3 regions of the Ralstonia sp. 110700041-2 genome follow, and region 3 is predicted to be linked to each of the others. Evidence: predicted binding sites of a transcription regulator. Region 3 holds the regulator's gene; each other region holds the start of a gene.
What was found. Region 3 encodes FNR, which switches genes on or off when oxygen is low (the NO sensors DNR and NnrR bind a similar motif). Its sites were predicted from a motif close to TTGATNNNNATCAA; they were not measured.
Positions count from the first base shown of each region.

Region 1: ACUXH0_RS09775 (ribonucleoside triphosphate reductase) is a predicted target of FNR. The motif match lies at 1,347-1,360, and genes of this name have one in related genera.
Region 2: ACUXH0_RS21660 (OmpW/AlkL family protein) is a predicted target of FNR. The motif match lies at 1,656-1,669, and genes of this name have one in related genera.

Region 1 covers NZ_JBSFAI010000005.1:289,555-295,167, forward strand. The annotation lists gene ACUXH0_RS09765 (dicarboxylate/amino acid:cation symporter) at 1-599, opposite strand, end outside; gene ACUXH0_RS09770 (DHCW motif cupin fold protein) at 968-1,309, shown strand; gene ACUXH0_RS09775 (ribonucleoside triphosphate reductase) at 1,446-3,509, shown strand; gene nrdD (anaerobic ribonucleoside-triphosphate reductase) at 3,506-3,682, shown strand; gene ACUXH0_RS09785 (anaerobic ribonucleoside-triphosphate reductase activating protein) at 3,645-4,358, shown strand; gene ACUXH0_RS09790 (Crp/Fnr family transcriptional regulator) at 4,363-5,040, shown strand; gene ACUXH0_RS09795 (putative zinc-binding protein) at 5,061-5,450, opposite strand; gene ubiT (ubiquinone anaerobic biosynthesis accessory factor UbiT) at 5,464-5,613, opposite strand, start outside.
Region 2 covers NZ_JBSFAI010000016.1:75,443-81,055, forward strand. The annotation lists gene ACUXH0_RS21655 (deoxyguanosinetriphosphate triphosphohydrolase) at 1-691, shown strand, start outside; gene ACUXH0_RS21660 (OmpW/AlkL family protein) at 911-1,585, opposite strand; gene ACUXH0_RS21665 (transposase) at 1,835-2,560, shown strand; gene ACUXH0_RS21670 (glutamate synthase-related protein) at 2,821-5,613, shown strand, end outside.
Region 3 covers NZ_JBSFAI010000021.1:103,286-108,898, reverse strand. The annotation lists gene ACUXH0_RS25220 (pseudouridine synthase) at 1-866, opposite strand, end outside; gene scpB (SMC-Scp complex subunit ScpB) at 957-1,799, opposite strand; gene ACUXH0_RS25210 (sulfite exporter TauE/SafE family protein) at 2,287-3,030, opposite strand; gene fnr (fumarate/nitrate reduction transcriptional regulator Fnr) at 3,207-3,935, shown strand; gene ACUXH0_RS25200 (hypothetical protein) at 3,957-4,211, opposite strand; gene ACUXH0_RS25195 (FixH family protein) at 4,208-4,435, opposite strand; gene ccoG (cytochrome c oxidase accessory protein CcoG) at 4,462-5,613, opposite strand, start outside.

The sequences.
Region 1 (5,613 bases), on a different contig from region 3:
GCAAAGCGCATCACGTAGTCGGTAATGCGGAACATCAGCTTGGTCAGTTCTTCCAGGCCACGGCCGATCACACTGTCCATCGGATTCTTCATCGTCGACAGCGCGGCGCCGAAGAACAGCGAAAACACCAAGATCTGCAGGATTTCGTTGGTGGCCATGGCCTCCACGATGCTGCGCGGAAACACGTGCGTGATGAAGGCCTTGAGGGTGAAGTCACCCGTCTTCAGGCCCGACGTGGCCGACACATCCGGCAGCGCCAGGTTCATGTGCATGCCGGGTTGGAAGAAGTTGACCAGCAGCATGCCCAGCGCCAGCGACGTGGCCGACGCGCACACAAACCAGATCATCGCGCGCAGGCCCACGCGGCCCACCGAACGGCCGCCACTCATGCTTGCCAGGCCCGTCACCAGGGTCGAGAACACCAGCGGCGCAATGATCATCTTGATCATGCGCAGGAAGATGTCGGTGATGATGCTGAAGTACGAAGCGATGTCCTTGGCCGCCGCAGCGTCCTTGGCGTATTCGTGGCAACCCCAGCCGACGGCAATGCCCAGCAGCATTGCCAGCCCAATGTGGGAGGTCAGACGTTTGGTGTTCAAGACTTTCTCCAAGGAATACCGTGGCCGGAAGGCGGCGCGCGACAGACGCGGATCTCATGGGGCCAAGGGCTGGCCCAAGTTCATCACGCTTTGTAAAAAGCGACGATATTAGAGAAGCGCATGGCGATCGTTATGTCGATGTTGCATAGCACCATGCAATTTCTGCATACATCGATATGGCGCCGTTGACACCCTGCTGCGACGCCGCATGAGCATTGGAATTGGGCAGTGCGAAGCGGATTATTGAGCGACACGCAATGCCGTCGGGGCATACCAACAAGCGCTGTTTCGAGCACATGAAAAGCGACGCCTGTACCACGTATGCCGCTGATAGCATCATGGGCTTATGTCACCACCGGAGCCCTGCAATGAAAATGGCGCTCTTCGCCTTCGGCACAACCGACTGGTCTGCCGTTGAACCTACCGAACATGCCGGCGAAACCGGCATGGCGATCTGGCGCACGCGCTACTTTGGCGACGAGTCGGACCGCATCCGCGTGCGCATGGTGGAGTACACGCCTGGCTACCTGGCCGACCATTGGTGCAAGAAGGGCCACATCCTGTTCTGCCTTGACGGCGAACTGGAAACCACACTGGAAGACGGCCGCACGTTCACGCTCACGCCCGGTATGAGCTATCAGGTGGGCGACGATGCCGAAGCCCATCAGTCGACCACCAAAAAGGGCGCTCGACTATTCATCGTTGACTGACCGGGACACCCGGCTAGTGCATCGGCCCCGGCCCCGGTTGACCGGGGTCAAGCGATTCAAAGATCCAGGTCTTTAAGGCTCACAGACCACAATATGTAGTGCTAGTCTGACTCCATACCACTATATGGAGTACCTCATGACGGGCACACAGGTCACTGGGCAAGTCACCAAGCGCGACGGTTCATTGGCGCCGTTCGATGCGCAGAAGATCCGACAGGCCATCGCCGCAGCCGGCCAGGCCACCGGCGAATTCGACACCATCGAGGCGCAGCACCTGACCTCAGGCGTGGTTGCACATCTTGCGCCGCTCCCCTGCCCAGGTATCGAAATCATCCAGAACTGCGTGGAAGAGGTGCTGGTGGACGCCGGCTATTGGCGCACCGCGCGCGCCTACATCGTCTACCGCGAACAGCACGCCCGGCTGCGTTCGCTCAAGCACACGCTGGTCGATGTCGAAAGCACGATGGAGGAGTACCTCGAGCAGCGCGACTGGCGCGTCAACGCCAACGCCAATCAGGGCTATAGCCTGGGCGGCCTGATCCTGAACGTGGCGGGCAAGGTCACGGCCAACTACTGGCTTTCGCACGTCTACAGCCCCGAAGCGGGCACGGCGCACCGCGAGGGCGACCTCCACATCCACGATCTCGACATGCTCTCGGGCTACTGCGCAGGCTGGTCGTTGCGGCAGTTGCTGACGGAGGGATTCAACGGCGTGCCGGGCAAGGTGGAGGCAACGCCGCCGCGGCATATGTCCGCAGCCATCGGGCAGATCGTCAACTTTCTGGGCACGCTGCAGAACGAGTGGGCCGGCGCGCAGGCGTTCAGTTCGTTCGATACCTACATGGCGCCGTTCATCCGCCGCGACGCGATGTCGTATGCCGCGGTCAAGCAGTCCATGCAGGAACTGATCTACAACCTGAACGTACCCAGCCGCTGGGGCACGCAAACGCCGTTCACCAACCTCACGTTCGACTGGACTTGCCCGGCCGACCTGCGCGAACAGGTTCCTTACATCGGCGGCGAAGAGATGCCCTTCACCTATGGCGATCTCCAGCCCGAGATGGACATGATCAACCGCGCGTATATCGAGGTCATGATGGCCGGCGATGCGAAAGACCGCGCGTTCACGTTCCCGATACCGACCTACAACATCACGTCGGACTTCGATTGGGAGCACCCAAACACAACGTTGCTGTTCGAGATGACGGCGCGCTACGGGCTGCCCTACTTCCAGAACTTCCTCAACTCCGATCTGGAGCCGCACATGGTGCGCTCGATGTGCTGCCGCCTGCAGCTTGACCTGCGCGAACTGCTCAAGCGCGGCAACGGGTTGTTTGGCTCGGCTGAGCAGACCGGGTCCATCGGCGTCGTGACCGTCAACTGCGCACGACTGGGGTATCTCTACGCGGGCGATGAGGCAGCGCTGCTGGCGCGGCTGGACACGCTGCTCGCCCTCGGCCGCGATGTGCTGGAGGTCAAGCGCAAGTTCGTGCAGCGGCTGATCGATCAGGGGCTGTATCCATACACGCGCCGCTACCTGGGCACGCTGCGCAACCACTTCAGTACGCTGGGCGTGAACGGCATCAACGAAATGGTGCGCAACTTCACACACGATGCCGACGACATCACCACGCCATTCGGCCATGCCATGGCGGTGCGCCTGCTCGACCACGTACGTCAGCGCATGACGGAATTCCAGGAGGCGACGGGGCACCTGTACAACCTTGAAGCCACACCCGCAGAGGGCACTACCTACCGCTTCGCCCGCGAAGACCGCAAGCGCTGGCCTGGCATCCTGCAGGCCGGCACGGCAGCGCAGCCGTATTACACCAACTCAAGCCAGTTGCCCGTCGGCTACACCGACGATCCGTTTGAAGCGCTGGCGCGCCAGGAAGCACTGCAGAGCAAGTACACGGGCGGCACGGTCCTGCACCTGTACATGAACGAAGCGATCTCATCGCCGCAGGCATGCAAGGAACTCGTGCGCCGCGCGCTGGCCAACTTCCGCCTGCCGTACATCACCATCACCCCGACGTTTTCGATCTGCCCGAAGCACGGCTATCTGTCCGGCCATCACACGTTCTGTCCGAAATGCGATGCAGATCTGCTGGCCCAGCAGCCCCACGGCAAGTGCGGCTGCACAGGGGCCGGCACCCCAGGTTCTTCCACCCACCTCCATCACGAAGGAGCCTCCGTATGACCACCGTTGCACAAACCACCAACCGCACCGTTGCACTCGACGACAGCCAGCGCACGCGCTGCGAAGTCTGGACCCGCGTGATGGGCTATCACCGGCCCGTCAGCTCATTCAATATCGGCAAGCAAGGGGAATTCCGTGAACGCCGCTTCTTCGTTGAAGACCGCGCCCGCTGAGCAACCGCACTGCCCGCCGCCGGCCATCGGCGGCCTGGCACCTTTTTCCAGCGTCGACTGGCCCGGGCAGCTTGCGGCGGTGGTGTTCGTGGCCGGCTGCCCGTGGCGCTGTCATTACTGCCACAACCCGCACTTACAGACCCGGACACGCACGCTGGATTGGGACGACGTCTTCGCCTTTCTGCAGCGTCGCAAGGGCCTGCTCGATGCGGTGGTCTTCTCGGGCGGTGAACCGCTGAGCGAGCCGCACCTGCCGCAACTGATACGCGACGTGCGGGCGCTCGGCTACAAGATTGGCCTGCACACCGGCGGTATCTATCCGGCGCGCCTGGCCGACGTACTGCCGCAGGTGGACTGGGTGGGGCTCGACATCAAGACCAGCGCACCGCACTACGACGCGCTCACGGGCCGCCGCGGCAGCGCAGCGCCGGTCGATGCGTGCCTGGATCTTCTGCTGCAGAACGGCGGCGCATTCGAATGCCGCACGACATGGCACCCCGACTGGTTGCCGGAACCGCAACTTCTTGCGCTGGCGCAAAACCTCAGCCGGCGCGGCGTGAAACACTACGCACTACAAGCCTACCGAAGTGCCCCCGGAACCCCGGCCATCACGCTGCCCAGCGAGAGCACTCAGCGCGCATTGGCTGCCAGCTTTTCTTCTTTCTGTTGCCGGTGACACCATGCAAGACCCCCTCAATGTGGGCGATCTGCTCAAGCACAGCCCACTGTTCCTGGACTTCGACAACGATGACATTGCCTTGCTCGCGCGCGACAGCCACGCAGTGCGCGTGTCGCGGCACGACTTCGCGTTTCGCCGTGGCGACCACGCCGATGGCTTCTATGTCGTGGTGGTCGGTGCGATCAAACTCGTATTGCCGGGGGCGCACGGCCAATGCAAGGTCATCGAGTTCTTCGGGCCCGGCGAGTGGTTTGGTGAGCCCTTCATGTTTCTGAACCGCCCCCACGCGGCAGATGCGCAAGCCATGGAAGACAGCCTGCTTGTCTGGATCGGTAAGCGCGGCGTCGACGATGCACTCCACGTGCATCCGCGCCTGGCGCGGCAGATGTTGACGGGGCTGTCCACCCGCCTGCACACGCTGATGTGCGACATCGAAACCGTGAACCTGCAAAGCGCCAATGAACGGCTGATCGGGTATTTGCTCTCGCTGCCGCGCAAGTTTGATCGCACGCGGTTTCCATGCAGCAAGAGTCTGGTCGCGTCCAAGCTTGGGCTGGCACCGGCCACGCTTTCCCGCACGCTGCGACAGTTGATTCGCGACGGGTTGATCCGCGTGGAAGGCCGCGAGGTCGTGATCCAAAACACCACGGCGTTGCAGCGTCAGCTCATCGCGGGATAACAGTAGAAGCTCGACGCAGGTCAATCGCCTGCGGTGTCGAGCCGATGCTTGAGCGTGTTGACGGCATCATCCACCAGCGCGGCGGCAGCACTCAATTCATCGTCGCTGCAATCAGCGTGATAACGCTTCTTGGCGCCGCACTGGTTGAGCACGAGGTGAACGTCCGGTGCCACGCCCGCCGTTGCCAGACAGGCCTTGACGCACGCCAGTGCACAACCGTCGAGCGCGAGAATAGGCCGCCCGCTGCGTGCTGTCTTGACGAGCGCGCGAACCCCGCCGCCGACACCGCTGATGCAAGACATCTCTGCCCTGCCTGCACGGTCCAAATCCACGGCCAGGCGGTTTGCCGCTTGCGCCACGCTCGAACAACCCGAGCAGGCATAGACGAGGGGCAACGCGCGTGATGACATGGCGCCCCTCTCCCTACCGCGATTGCCAGCGTGCAAGCCACGCCGGGCGTGCGGCCGCATCGAGCCAGTTCTTGACGATCAGCCCAAGCTCCGTGTCGCCCGCAATCTTGAGGCGGCGCTGGAAGAACAGCGTGTCCGCGTCGGCAGTGCCGCGAATGAGCGC
Region 2 (5,613 bases), on a different contig from region 3:
CCTGACGTTCGAAACGCGCGAGGGTATTCTCAAACATTGCTCGCGCAACAACGCGGCCACGCTCGGTGACTTGGGCCGCCGTTTTCTCGAAGGGCAACAGCCGTCGCTGGAAGCGCAGCTTGCCAATCTCGCCGATGAGGTCGCGTACAACAACCACGATATCGACGATGGCCTGCGTTCCGGCCTGATCACGTTGGAGCAACTCGAAGACGTGCCGCTGTGGGCCATCCATCGGCGCGAAGCCGAGGCGGCGTTCCCGGCCGTCAGTGGCCGGCGGCTCATCAACGAAACCATTCGTCGCATCATCAACGCGCTGATCGTCGATCTGATCGGCACCACGCGTGCCGGCATTGCTGAATTTGCGCCGCAATGTATCGACGATGTGCGTGCCGCGCCAGCGCTCGTCGCGTTCTCTGAGCCGATGCATGAAGAGGCGCGCGTGCTCAAGCGCTTCCTGTTCGATAACCTGTATCGGCACTATCTTGTGATGCGCATGTCCGCCAAAGCGCGCCGCATCATCGACGATCTGTTCCGCGTGTTCATGGACGACCCGCGCTTGCTGCCACCGCAGTACCAGGCGAAATCCAACCCCGACGAGCAGCCGCGCTGGATTGCGCATTACATCGCCGGCATGACGGATCGTTACGCCATCAAGGAGCATCGCCGCATCTTTGCGGTGGATGCGGTTTGAGCGACGGCGGCGCTGTTCGGGCCGCTACTCGCTCGCCTGGCTCCCAAACCATCTGGCAGCTGATCTAAACCAAGCGCCCAAAAAAAATGCCCGGCCGCCCCAACGCATGCCGGGCCGAACGCGCCAACCACCGCCGACGAGCGCCCCCGCCGTCGACGGCCCCTGCGGCACGTCGGTAAAAGTCGATCAGGACAGTGTCAGTTCGCTGATCGTCCTCCCTTAAAAGCGATAGCCCAGGCCGACGCCCAGCAGCCACGGGTCAACCTTGACCTTGCTGATGGTCTGGCCGCCCATCTTCACGTCGGCGCTGATCCAGGTCTTCTTCAGGTCGACGTTGAAGTAGAGGCGTTCGGTCAGGCGATAGTCGAAGCCGACCTGCAGCGCGGGGCCGAAGCTGTTCTTGCTGAGGTCCAGCGAACCAACGCCGGGCACCTGGAGATCGACATTCGAGATACGCGTGTAGTTGACGCCTGCGCCCACGTACGGCTTGAAGCGCGACTCGGGCGTGAAGTGATACTGCATCGTCAGGATGGGCGGCAAGTGGCGGAAACTGCCGATCTTGGTCGGGCCGCCCAGTGCGCTTCGCATGACCGTGACGTCCTGTTGTTGCGGGTAAGTCAGGATCAGCTCGGCGGCCAGATGCGGCGTAAAGAAATACGAGATGTCCAGTTCGGGCAGGACCTTGTTGTTGATCTGAATGGCGTCAGCCGGAATGGCCAGTGCTGGCACCGGGTCGGATTTGTTGGCGGCTGTCAGGTTGACGGCGCGCAGACGCACCATCCAATTACCGGAGGTCGGCGGCAAATCCGTGCTCTGCGCAAAGGCGGCCTGGCTGAAACCGGCGGCAAGCATTCCGGCGGCTACAGCTACAACGGCTACGCGGTGAAAAGCCATCAATCGCTCCCTCTCGTGTCGTCTCGTGATGTGATGGGAGCCAGTCTCGCGGGGAAGTCGCTTGGCCGATTTGCTTGGGATCAAGTTCCCCCGTCGTCCATCACGCGTAGGGCCACCGATTTGACGGCACGCAAACTCTGCCGTCGCATCGCGACGGCAGTGGGCATGCAAGCGTTTGCCTGTCAAAAATTGGGGACAGGTTCTCGGGCTTCAGGCTACGATGGCGCTTTTTGCCGCCCCGCATTTTCCATGGCCCGCCTGCCCCGCCTCAGTCCCACCGATGTCCCTGTGCATGTGTTGCAGCGCGGCAACAATCGCCAGACCGTCTTTCGCGGCGACGACGACTACGCGTTCTACCTCGACACGTTGCGCATGGCTGCCCGTGAGCATGACTTCGCCATCCATGGTTTCTCGCTGATGCCGAATCACGTCCATCTGGTCGGAACGCCCAAGGTGGCGGAGAGCCTTTCGCGCACGCTGCAGGCCGTCGGGCGGCGCTATACGCGGTACTTCAACGCAGCGGCTGATCGCAGCGGAACGCTGTGGGAAGGGCGTTTCCGCTCGACCGTACTGGACCCGGCTGAATGGGTGCTGCCGATCCTGTTGTATGTGGAATCCAACACCGTACGCGCTGGCCTCGTCAGCACGCCAGAAGACGACCGTTGGAGCACATATCGTCATCATGTGGGCATCCAATCCATCCCGTGGGTGAGTGATCACTATTGCTATTGGCGTCTTGGTAACACGCCTTTCGAGCGCCAGTCGCGCTACCGAACGTTGTGGCACGAAGGTTTGGGCTCCGACCAGCTCGCGCAGATTCGCCAGCATGTGCACAGCGGCTGGCCGCTCGGCAACGAGGCGTTTCTCGCGACACTTGCGCGCACCGGAGGCCGTCGCGTTGCGCCATTGCCCAAGGGGCGCCCCCCTCGCCAACCCGCTGAAGTGGGAACGGAGGACAGCGCGCGCTCCGAATAGCGGGATGGCGGCGCCGTGATGTGCGAGGCATCGATTCGGACGACTTTGATCTGTCCCTATTAATAAGCCCGCACTGAGACTGTGCATTTATTAATTTACTCCGACCCCATTTAAAAACTTTTGCCTGTTACGGGCCACTCTTTTATATTCGTTTCACCCCGCATTCATGGTGCGGCGCGCCATTGCCTGTCTGCCACCGCATCCGCACCATCGCGAGGGCCTTCTACGGCGCGCTGTACCCACAACATCGGAAGATCGCCGTGGAACAACATTCCTTCCCCATCACGCCGTCGGCGCCGTCGGCCCAGGGTCTGTACGACCCGACCAATGAACACGACGCTTGCGGCGTCGGCTTCGTCGCCCATATCAAGGGCAAGAAGAGCCACGAGATCGTCCAGCAAGGCTTGCGCATCCTGCACAACCTCGACCATCGCGGCGCCGTCGGCGCTGACCCGCTGATGGGTGATGGCGCGGGCATCCTGCTGCAGATTCCCGACCAGTTCTTCCGCGAAGAAATGGCCAAGCAGGGCATCAACCTGCCGCCGGCGGGCGAATACGGCGTCGGCATGATCTTCCTGCCGAAAGAACACGCGTCGCGCCTGGCCTGCGAACAGGAGTTGGAACGCACCGTGCGCCTGGAAGGCCAGGTCGTGCTGGGCTGGCGCGATGTGTCGGTCGACAAGACCATGCCGATGTCGCCCACGGTGCAGAAGACTGAGCCGGTGATCCGCCAGATCTTCATCGGGCGCGGTCGCGACATCATGACCACCGATGCGCTGGAGCGGAAGCTGTATGTGATTCGCAAGACCGCAAGCCACGCCATCCAGGCGCTCAAGCTCAAGCATGGCAAGGAATACTTCGTGCCGTCGATGTCGGCGCGCACGATCGTCTACAAGGGCCTGCTGCTGTGCGAACAGGTCGGCCGCTACTACCAGGATTTGGCAGACCCGCGTACGGTGTCGGCGCTGGCGCTGGTGCACCAGCGTTTCTCGACCAACACGTTCCCCGCATGGGAGCTGGCGCACCCGTACCGCATGGTTGCGCACAACGGCGAAATCAACACCGTCAAGGGCAACGTCAACTGGATCAACGCGCGTACGGGCGGCATCTCGTCGCCGGTGCTGGGCGATGACCTGCCCAAGCTGTGGCCGCTGATCTATCCGGGTCAATCGGATACCGCATCGTTCGACAACTGCCTCGAACTGCTGACGATGGCCGGCTACCCGCTGGCCCAGGCAATGATGATGATGATTCCGGAAGCGTGGGAACAGCACACGCTGATGGACGACAACCGCCGCGCGTTCTACGAATACCACGCCGCAATGATGGAGCCGTGGGACGGCCCCGCAGCCATCTGCTTTACCGATGGTCGCCAGATCGGCGCGACGCTCGACCGTAACGGCCTGCGCCCGGCGCGTTATTACGTCACCGACGACGACATGGTCGTGATGGCATCCGAGGCCGGCGTGCTGCCGATCCCCGAGTCGCGCATCGTCAAGAAGTGGCGTCTGCAGCCGGGCAAGATGTTCCTGATCGACATGGAGCAGGGCCGCATCATCGACGACAAGGAACTCAAGGACAACCTGGCCAACGCCAAGCCGTACAAGAGCTGGATCGATGCCGTGCGCATCAAGCTCGACGAGCTGGACGCGAAGCCCGAAGACGTGGCCGCCGAAACCAAGCCGGCCGCCAAGCTGCTGGATCGCCAGCAGGCCTTCGCCTACACGCAGGAAGACGTCAAGTTCCTGATGGCGCCGATGGCCGCCAACGGCGAAGAAGCCGCCGGATCTATGGGCAACGACAGCCCGCTGGCCGTGCTGTCCTCGAAGAACAAGACGCTCTACAACTACTTCAAGCAACTGTTCGCGCAGGTCACGAACCCGCCGATCGACCCGATCCGCGAAAACGTGGTGATGTCGCTCGTCTCGTTCATCGGGCCGAAGCCGAACCTGCTTGAGCTGAACAACATCAACCCGCCGATGCGCCTTGAAGTGAGCCAGCCCGTGCTGGACTTCAAGGACATGGCGAAGATCCGCAACATCGAGCACTACACCGGCGGCAAGTTCATGGCTTACGAGCTGGACATCTGCTATCCGGTGGCGTGGGGCAAGGAAGGCATCGAAGCGCGCCTGGCTTCGCTGTGCGCCGAGGCTGTCGATGCGGTCAAGTCGGGCTACAACATCCTGATCGTTTCGGACCGCGCGGTCGACGAGAAGCAGGCCGCGATTCCGGCGCTGCTGGCCACGTCCGCCATCCACCATCACCTAGTGGACAAGGGCTTGCGCACGAGCACGGGTCTGGTCGTCGAAACGGGCTCGGCCCGCGAAGTGCACCACTTCGCGCTGCTGGCCGGCTATGGCGCAGAAGCCGTGCACCCGTATCTGGCGATGGAGACGCTGGCCGAATTGGCGCCGGGCCTGGGCCTGACCGCCGAGAAGGCCATCTACAACTTCACCAAGGCGATCGGCAAGGGCCTGCACAAGGTGATGTCCAAGATGGGCATCTCGACGTACATGTCGTACACCGGCGCGCAGATCTTCGAAGCGATCGGCCTGTCGCGCGAACTGGTCGACAAGTACTTCCAGGGCACCGCATCCAACGTGGGCGGCATCGGCATCTTCGAGGTGGCTGAAGAGGCGCTGCGCCTGCACCGCGATGCCTTTGGCGATGCACCGGTGCTGGCGAACATGCTCGACGCGGGCGGCGAATACGCCTACCGCGTCCGCGGCGAAGAGCACATGTGGACGCCGGATTCGATCGCCAAGCTGCAGCACGCGACGCGCGCGAATTCGTACCAGACGTACAAGGAATACGCGAACCTGATCAACGACCAGAGCAAGCGCCACATGACGCTGCGCGGCCTGTTCGAGTTCAAGGTGGATCCGGCACGCGCGATTCCGCTGGAGGAAGTCGAACCGGCCAAGGAGATCGTCAAGCGCTTTGCTACCGGCGCCATGTCGCTGGGTTCGATCAGCACGGAAGCGCACACCACGCTGGCCGTGGCGATGAACCGCATCGGCGGCAAGTCGAACACGGGCGAAGGCGGTGAAGAC
Region 3 (5,613 bases):
TGGCTGACGATTTCACCCGACGGCTTGTGATACAGCAGCACGCGCGGCGGCTTGTTCGGCAACTTGCGCTGGATCAGCTTGCCGTTCACGCGCACCTGGTCGGTCGCGAGAATGCGTTGACCGATATGAGCCGGCAGGCCATTCACGGAGACGCGCCCTTGCAGGATCAGGTCTTCCATGTCGCGGCGAGAGCCAAGCCCGGCATCAGCCAGGATTTTGTGCAGTTTGGGAGCGTCGTCTTCGGAGGTCAGTTCGCGCGCCTTGGGAGGCTGCGATGCACCGCCGGTGTCAGCCTCGGAGTCGTACGCCCCGGAAATCACGTATTGGAAGACGTCTTCAGAGCCCTTGCCTCCCTTCAGCCCCTTGCCCCCGCGATTCTGGTTCGCGCCGCCTGCCTTGCCTTGCGGTTTGCCGTTGCGGTTCTGCGACTTGCCACGACCCCCGGTGTTCTTACCGCCAGCACCTTCCACACGGTCGTTGCGCTCGGCGCGCTCCAGCGGCTGACCTTCGCCTTGACGGCGGCGGTTCTTACCGAAACGGCCGCGCGGGCCACGTCTCTCGCCCTGGTTTTCTGCTGGCGCCTGTTCGGCCGTCGCAGCACCTTCTGCAGCAACTACCGCCGGCTCACCAGCCGCCTCTTTCGGCTTGCGCGCCCGTGGCGCGCGGGTCTTGCGCGGTTGCGCGGGCTGGCCGGCGTCTGCACCACCCGCATCGGCGGCTTCGCCCTCAGGGCGACCATCCTGCTGCTGGCGGCGCGAAGCCACGAGGTTGCGCAAGCCTCGGCGCAATCCCTTGCGGCGAGGGGTGGCCTCAGTCCCATCACCGCCGTCTTGTCGCGGCGGCTGAGCGTCGGCGTCGGCCGGCATACGTGTATCCATGGAATCTGGCTGGGTGCTCACAACGTCTTTCAAATCTAGGGGTTCAAGCCATCCGCCGACTGCACGGCGGGCATGGCATTACGAATGTTCATTGGCGGGAGCTGCTGGCAACTCGACCGGTGTTTTGTGTTCAGGCCCTGACGCAACCTCGGTCGCACTCACCGCTTGCGCCTCGGTTTCCAGGGCCGGTTCCTCGCGCGGCGCGATCTCAGGCTGCGCCGGCGTTTCACCGGCCACCACAACGGAAGCCTCGGCAACCGGCGATCCGGCCGGTTCCTCCACCGAAGCCGCTGCGCTTTCCGCGCCCTCCGGCGCGTCGTTGACCAACGCTGTCAGCTCTTCCACCGCAATTGCGCCGCCCTCGAACTCAATGGCGCCCTGCTCCAGCAGGCTGGCCTGCGCCTGGGCGCGGGCATCTTCGAGCGGCGGCAGCTCGTCCAGCGAGCGCAAGCCAAGGTCATCGAGAAACTGCTTGGTCGTCGCATACAGCGCAGGGCGACCCGGCACGTCGCGATGACCGATGACTTCGATCCAGCCGCGGTCTTCAATCTGCTTGATGACCTGCGTGTTGACCGTAACACCGCGAATGTCTTCGATATCGCCGCGCGTGACCGGCTGGCGGTAAGCGATGATCGCAAGTGTCTCCATCACCGCGCGCGAGTACTTGGGTGGTTTTTCCGGGTGCAGGCGGTCGAGATACACACGCATCTCGGGGCGGCTCTGCAGGCGCCAGCCGGAGGCCAGTGCAACCAGTTCGACACCGCGATTCAGCCAGTCCTGGCGCAGCTCTTCGAGCAGCACACGAATGGTGTCTGCGGAAACATCTTCGTCGAACAGCTTGCGCAAGTCATTGACTCGCAACGGGTCCTGCGCGCAGATCAGCGCGGTTTCGAGGACGATCTTCGCCTCTTGGGTATTCATCGGGTTGAGCGGCTCGTCATTGCTCGCGCGCGGCCAGTCGCCGTCACGCTTGAGGTTTGTCGTCCCGCCGCGACGCTCGCGGCATTTCTGATTGCTATTGCCCGCCCGGGCCCGGCGCGCGAAGGCCAATTGATTCAATTGGGCCCTGCACCGAAACGCAGTGGCTATGCCCGCAAAGTAAGGGCCGGAGGAGCAAGTTGATCCGGTGCCGGTCAGGCACCACAAGGGCAATTTCTTCCGCCGCCATGTGGACGGATACTGCACCGGACGACTACCAAGAAGAACGGCAGTCCGCCCGAATCGACTGTCCAGGGTGACACTACCGCTGGAAGGCATCGCTTGGCGCCGCGCTTGGGATTGTTGATTTACGCGGGTGGCGAATCGAATTGCTGTCGATTGTAGGGCAATTTCCAGCGGCGCCGCAACCGGGAAGATGATCTAGCCTCCCATCCAAGGCCGGATGGCGATTTACGCGTGCTTTAAACGACTACAGCACCAGACAGAATCCGTGTGCGTTGAGCATCTCTGGCAGCCAGATCGTGTGCACCAGCCCCCATATCCCGAACCCCGCAATGGCGATGCCGGCCGCGCCACGCACCCACCGGCGGCGCGACAAGCCGCGCAGCCACCCAGCGAAGCCAGACATCATCAACAGGTTGGGCAGTGTACCTGCACCAAAGGCGAGCATGACCACAGCCCCGGAGGCAGCGTTGCCTGCCAGCAACGCCACAGCCAATGCGCCGTAGACCATGCCGCACGGCACCAGTCCCCAGGCCATACCCGTGATATAGCGGCGTAGCAACGGCGGCTGACGTTGCAGCGTGCCGCCCAGTGTCGCAGCCCCCCGAGACAGGCGGCCAGCGACGCGGCCGAGCAAGCGCTCAAGCCACACACTGCGCCACGCATCTCCGGCGGAGCGCACGAGCAGCAAAATCCCATAGGTGAGTAGCAATACACTGGCGAAGGCAAACAAGCCGCGTTGAACCGGCAGCCATTGCTGGCGCCAGAAGGTCGCGCCCATCGCACCCATGATTGCGCCAAGCAGCGCGTAGGTGGTCAGCCGGCCGGCATGCATGACGACCTGCTCGAACCATAGTCGGCGACGCGACACGACCCGTACCGCCACAGTTCCACGTTCGGCTGCAAGTGCGATCCCGCTGCACATCGCCAGACAATGCACACCGCCGAGCAATGCGATGAGGAAAACGCTCAGAAGCGCTGCAGCACTCATCTTTCTGACGCTCTTTTGATATGGACCAAGGTTTTTGTTTTACTGTTGCGAACTAAGCGTAATTGACGCGTTTTGCCGCATCGGAAATGTCCGAGGACAAGAAGGTCGCCGTTATAATAAGCTGAGCTGCATCACAAGAATTACTCATTTCACTCTCCCGAAACTCGCCCCCGCCCGTGCTCACTCGAATCGCACTTACCGACCAAGCCTCGCGTTGCTCCACCTGTGTACTCGGGCAAATCTGCCTGCCGGTGGGAATGAACTCGGACGACGTGCGCAAGATGGACGATTTGGTCGGCGAGCGCATCCGCATTAAGAAGGGGCAATCGCTCTATTCGCTGGGGGAGCCGCTGGAAGCGGTTTACGGCATTCGTTTCGGTACGCTCAAAACCCATCTGACGCTCGAAGACGGCCGGCACCAGATCACGGGGTTTCACCTGCCAGGCGAAATCGTCGGGCTCGATGGCATTGGCGATATGCGCCATGTGTCGGATGCCACCGCGCTCGAAGATACCGAAGTCTGCGTGGTGCGCTACGACGAGTTGCAACACCTTTCGCGTCGGCTGCCTTCGCTGCAGCATCAGTTCCTGCGCATCATGAGCAAGGAGATCTCGCAGGATCATCTGATGCTGCTCACGCTCGGTTCCATGCGTGCGGAGGAGCGTCTGGCAGCGTTCCTGCTCAACCTCTCGAAGCGTTCAGCCCAGCGGGGTTATTCGTCAACCGAATTTGTGCTGCGCATGAGCCGCGAAGAGCTGGGCAGCTATCTGGGCCTCAAGCTCGAAACCGTCAGCCGCCTGTTCTCGCGCTTTGCCGAAGCGGGTCTCATCCAGATCCGCCAACGCCACGTCAAACTGATCGACCTGGCCGGCCTGCGCCAGGTCATGAGCGGTCAAGCCGCTTGAGGCTCCTTCCATGGCGCCCGCTCACACGAGCGGGTGTTCATGCGCTTCCAGTTTGCCGATGCCCGGGGACACGTAGAGCGTCAGCGCGCTCGACAATCCGCACAGCAACCAGAACACAAAGAACGATACCGTGTAGACCGCCTGGGCCGACACGGTGATCTGTTCGCCGAAGAAACGCAGGTCGGCGGGGTCCACCACTGCAAAGACCACCAGTTCAGCCAACGCGGCCGACAGAAATGCCGGCCACAGAATCCACATCAGCAGTCGACGCTTCATCGGGCCTCCGCGTGAATACCATGTGCCGGCGCGACGGTCGTCTTTTCAACGACCAAACCGTGGCGCACGACGTTGTCGTGAATAACGGCGTCGGGATGCGACATCGCCAGCCAGATGGTGACGCCGCAGCCGATCATGGCGACAAACGGCCCAGCCATCAGGAGCCACGGCCAGGGCTCGCGCCACCAGGGACGGGCCTGCGCGGAAGATTGCGTTGCGTGCATCGTTGCCTCCTGTTGGGGATGCCGCATCAGCGCGGCACGATGAAGCTCGACGGTTCGCGCAGTACGAGGCTGGCGCTACCGCTGTCTGCGTGGATGACGAAACGGATTTTGTGCGAGCCGGGGGCGGCATCATCGGCCGGCCGGCGTACGCGCACTGGCAGCAGTCGGTTGGCCGCCGGTGGCAGCTCCAGTGTGGTCGACTCGCCACGACCGCCCTGCACATCCAGTTCCGGCATGCCCTCTGCTGTGATGGTCACGCGCATGGGGAGCTCGGACGCGTTCATCAACTGCAGGCGGTAAACGTTCTCGATCTTGCCCCCGTCCACTTCACGCGCCAGTGCACCACGATCACGAATCACGTCAACCTTGAGCGGCTGACGCATGGCCAATGCCACGATGAAGCCGGTGATGAGCACAAGCATGATCCCGGTATAGATCAGCACGCGCGGACGCAGCAGATGTCGCCGGGCGTCCTTCGGGCTGAGCCGATCGCGCATTGCGCGTTCGGACGTATAGCGGATCAGACCGCGCGGGTAGCGCATCTTGTCCATGACCTGATCGCAGGCATCAATGCAGGCGCCGCAACCAATGCATTCGTATTGCAGCCCTTGGCGGATGTCGATGCCGGTCGGGCACACCTGTACACAGATGCTGCAGTCGACGCAGGAACCCAGACCTTGCGCTTCGAAATCGGCGTTGCGCGAACGACTGCCGCGCGGCTCGCCGCGCAGGGTGTCATAAGTCACGACGTAGGTATCGGGATCGACCATCACGCTCTGGAAACGAGCGTAGGGACACATGTAGCGGCACACCTGCTCGCGCATGAAACCGGCGTTGCCCCATGTCGCGAATGCGTAGAAGAGCATCCAGAAAGTCTGCCAAGGGCCGAGCGACAGCGTCCAGGTCTCCATGCCCAGATCGCGGATCGGCGTGAAGAAGCCCACGAAGGTGAAGCCCGTCCACAACGCGATCAGCACCCAGGCCGAATGCTTGGTGACCTTGAGACGCAGCTTGCGCAGGCTCCAACGCTCACCGTCGAGCCGGATGCGGGCAAAGCGGTCGCCTTCGACATGGCGCTCGATCCACATGAAGATTTCGGTGTAGACCGTCTGCGGGCAGGCGTAGCCGCAAAAGAGCCGGCCCGCCACCGCCGTGAACAGGAACAGCGCCAGCGCCGA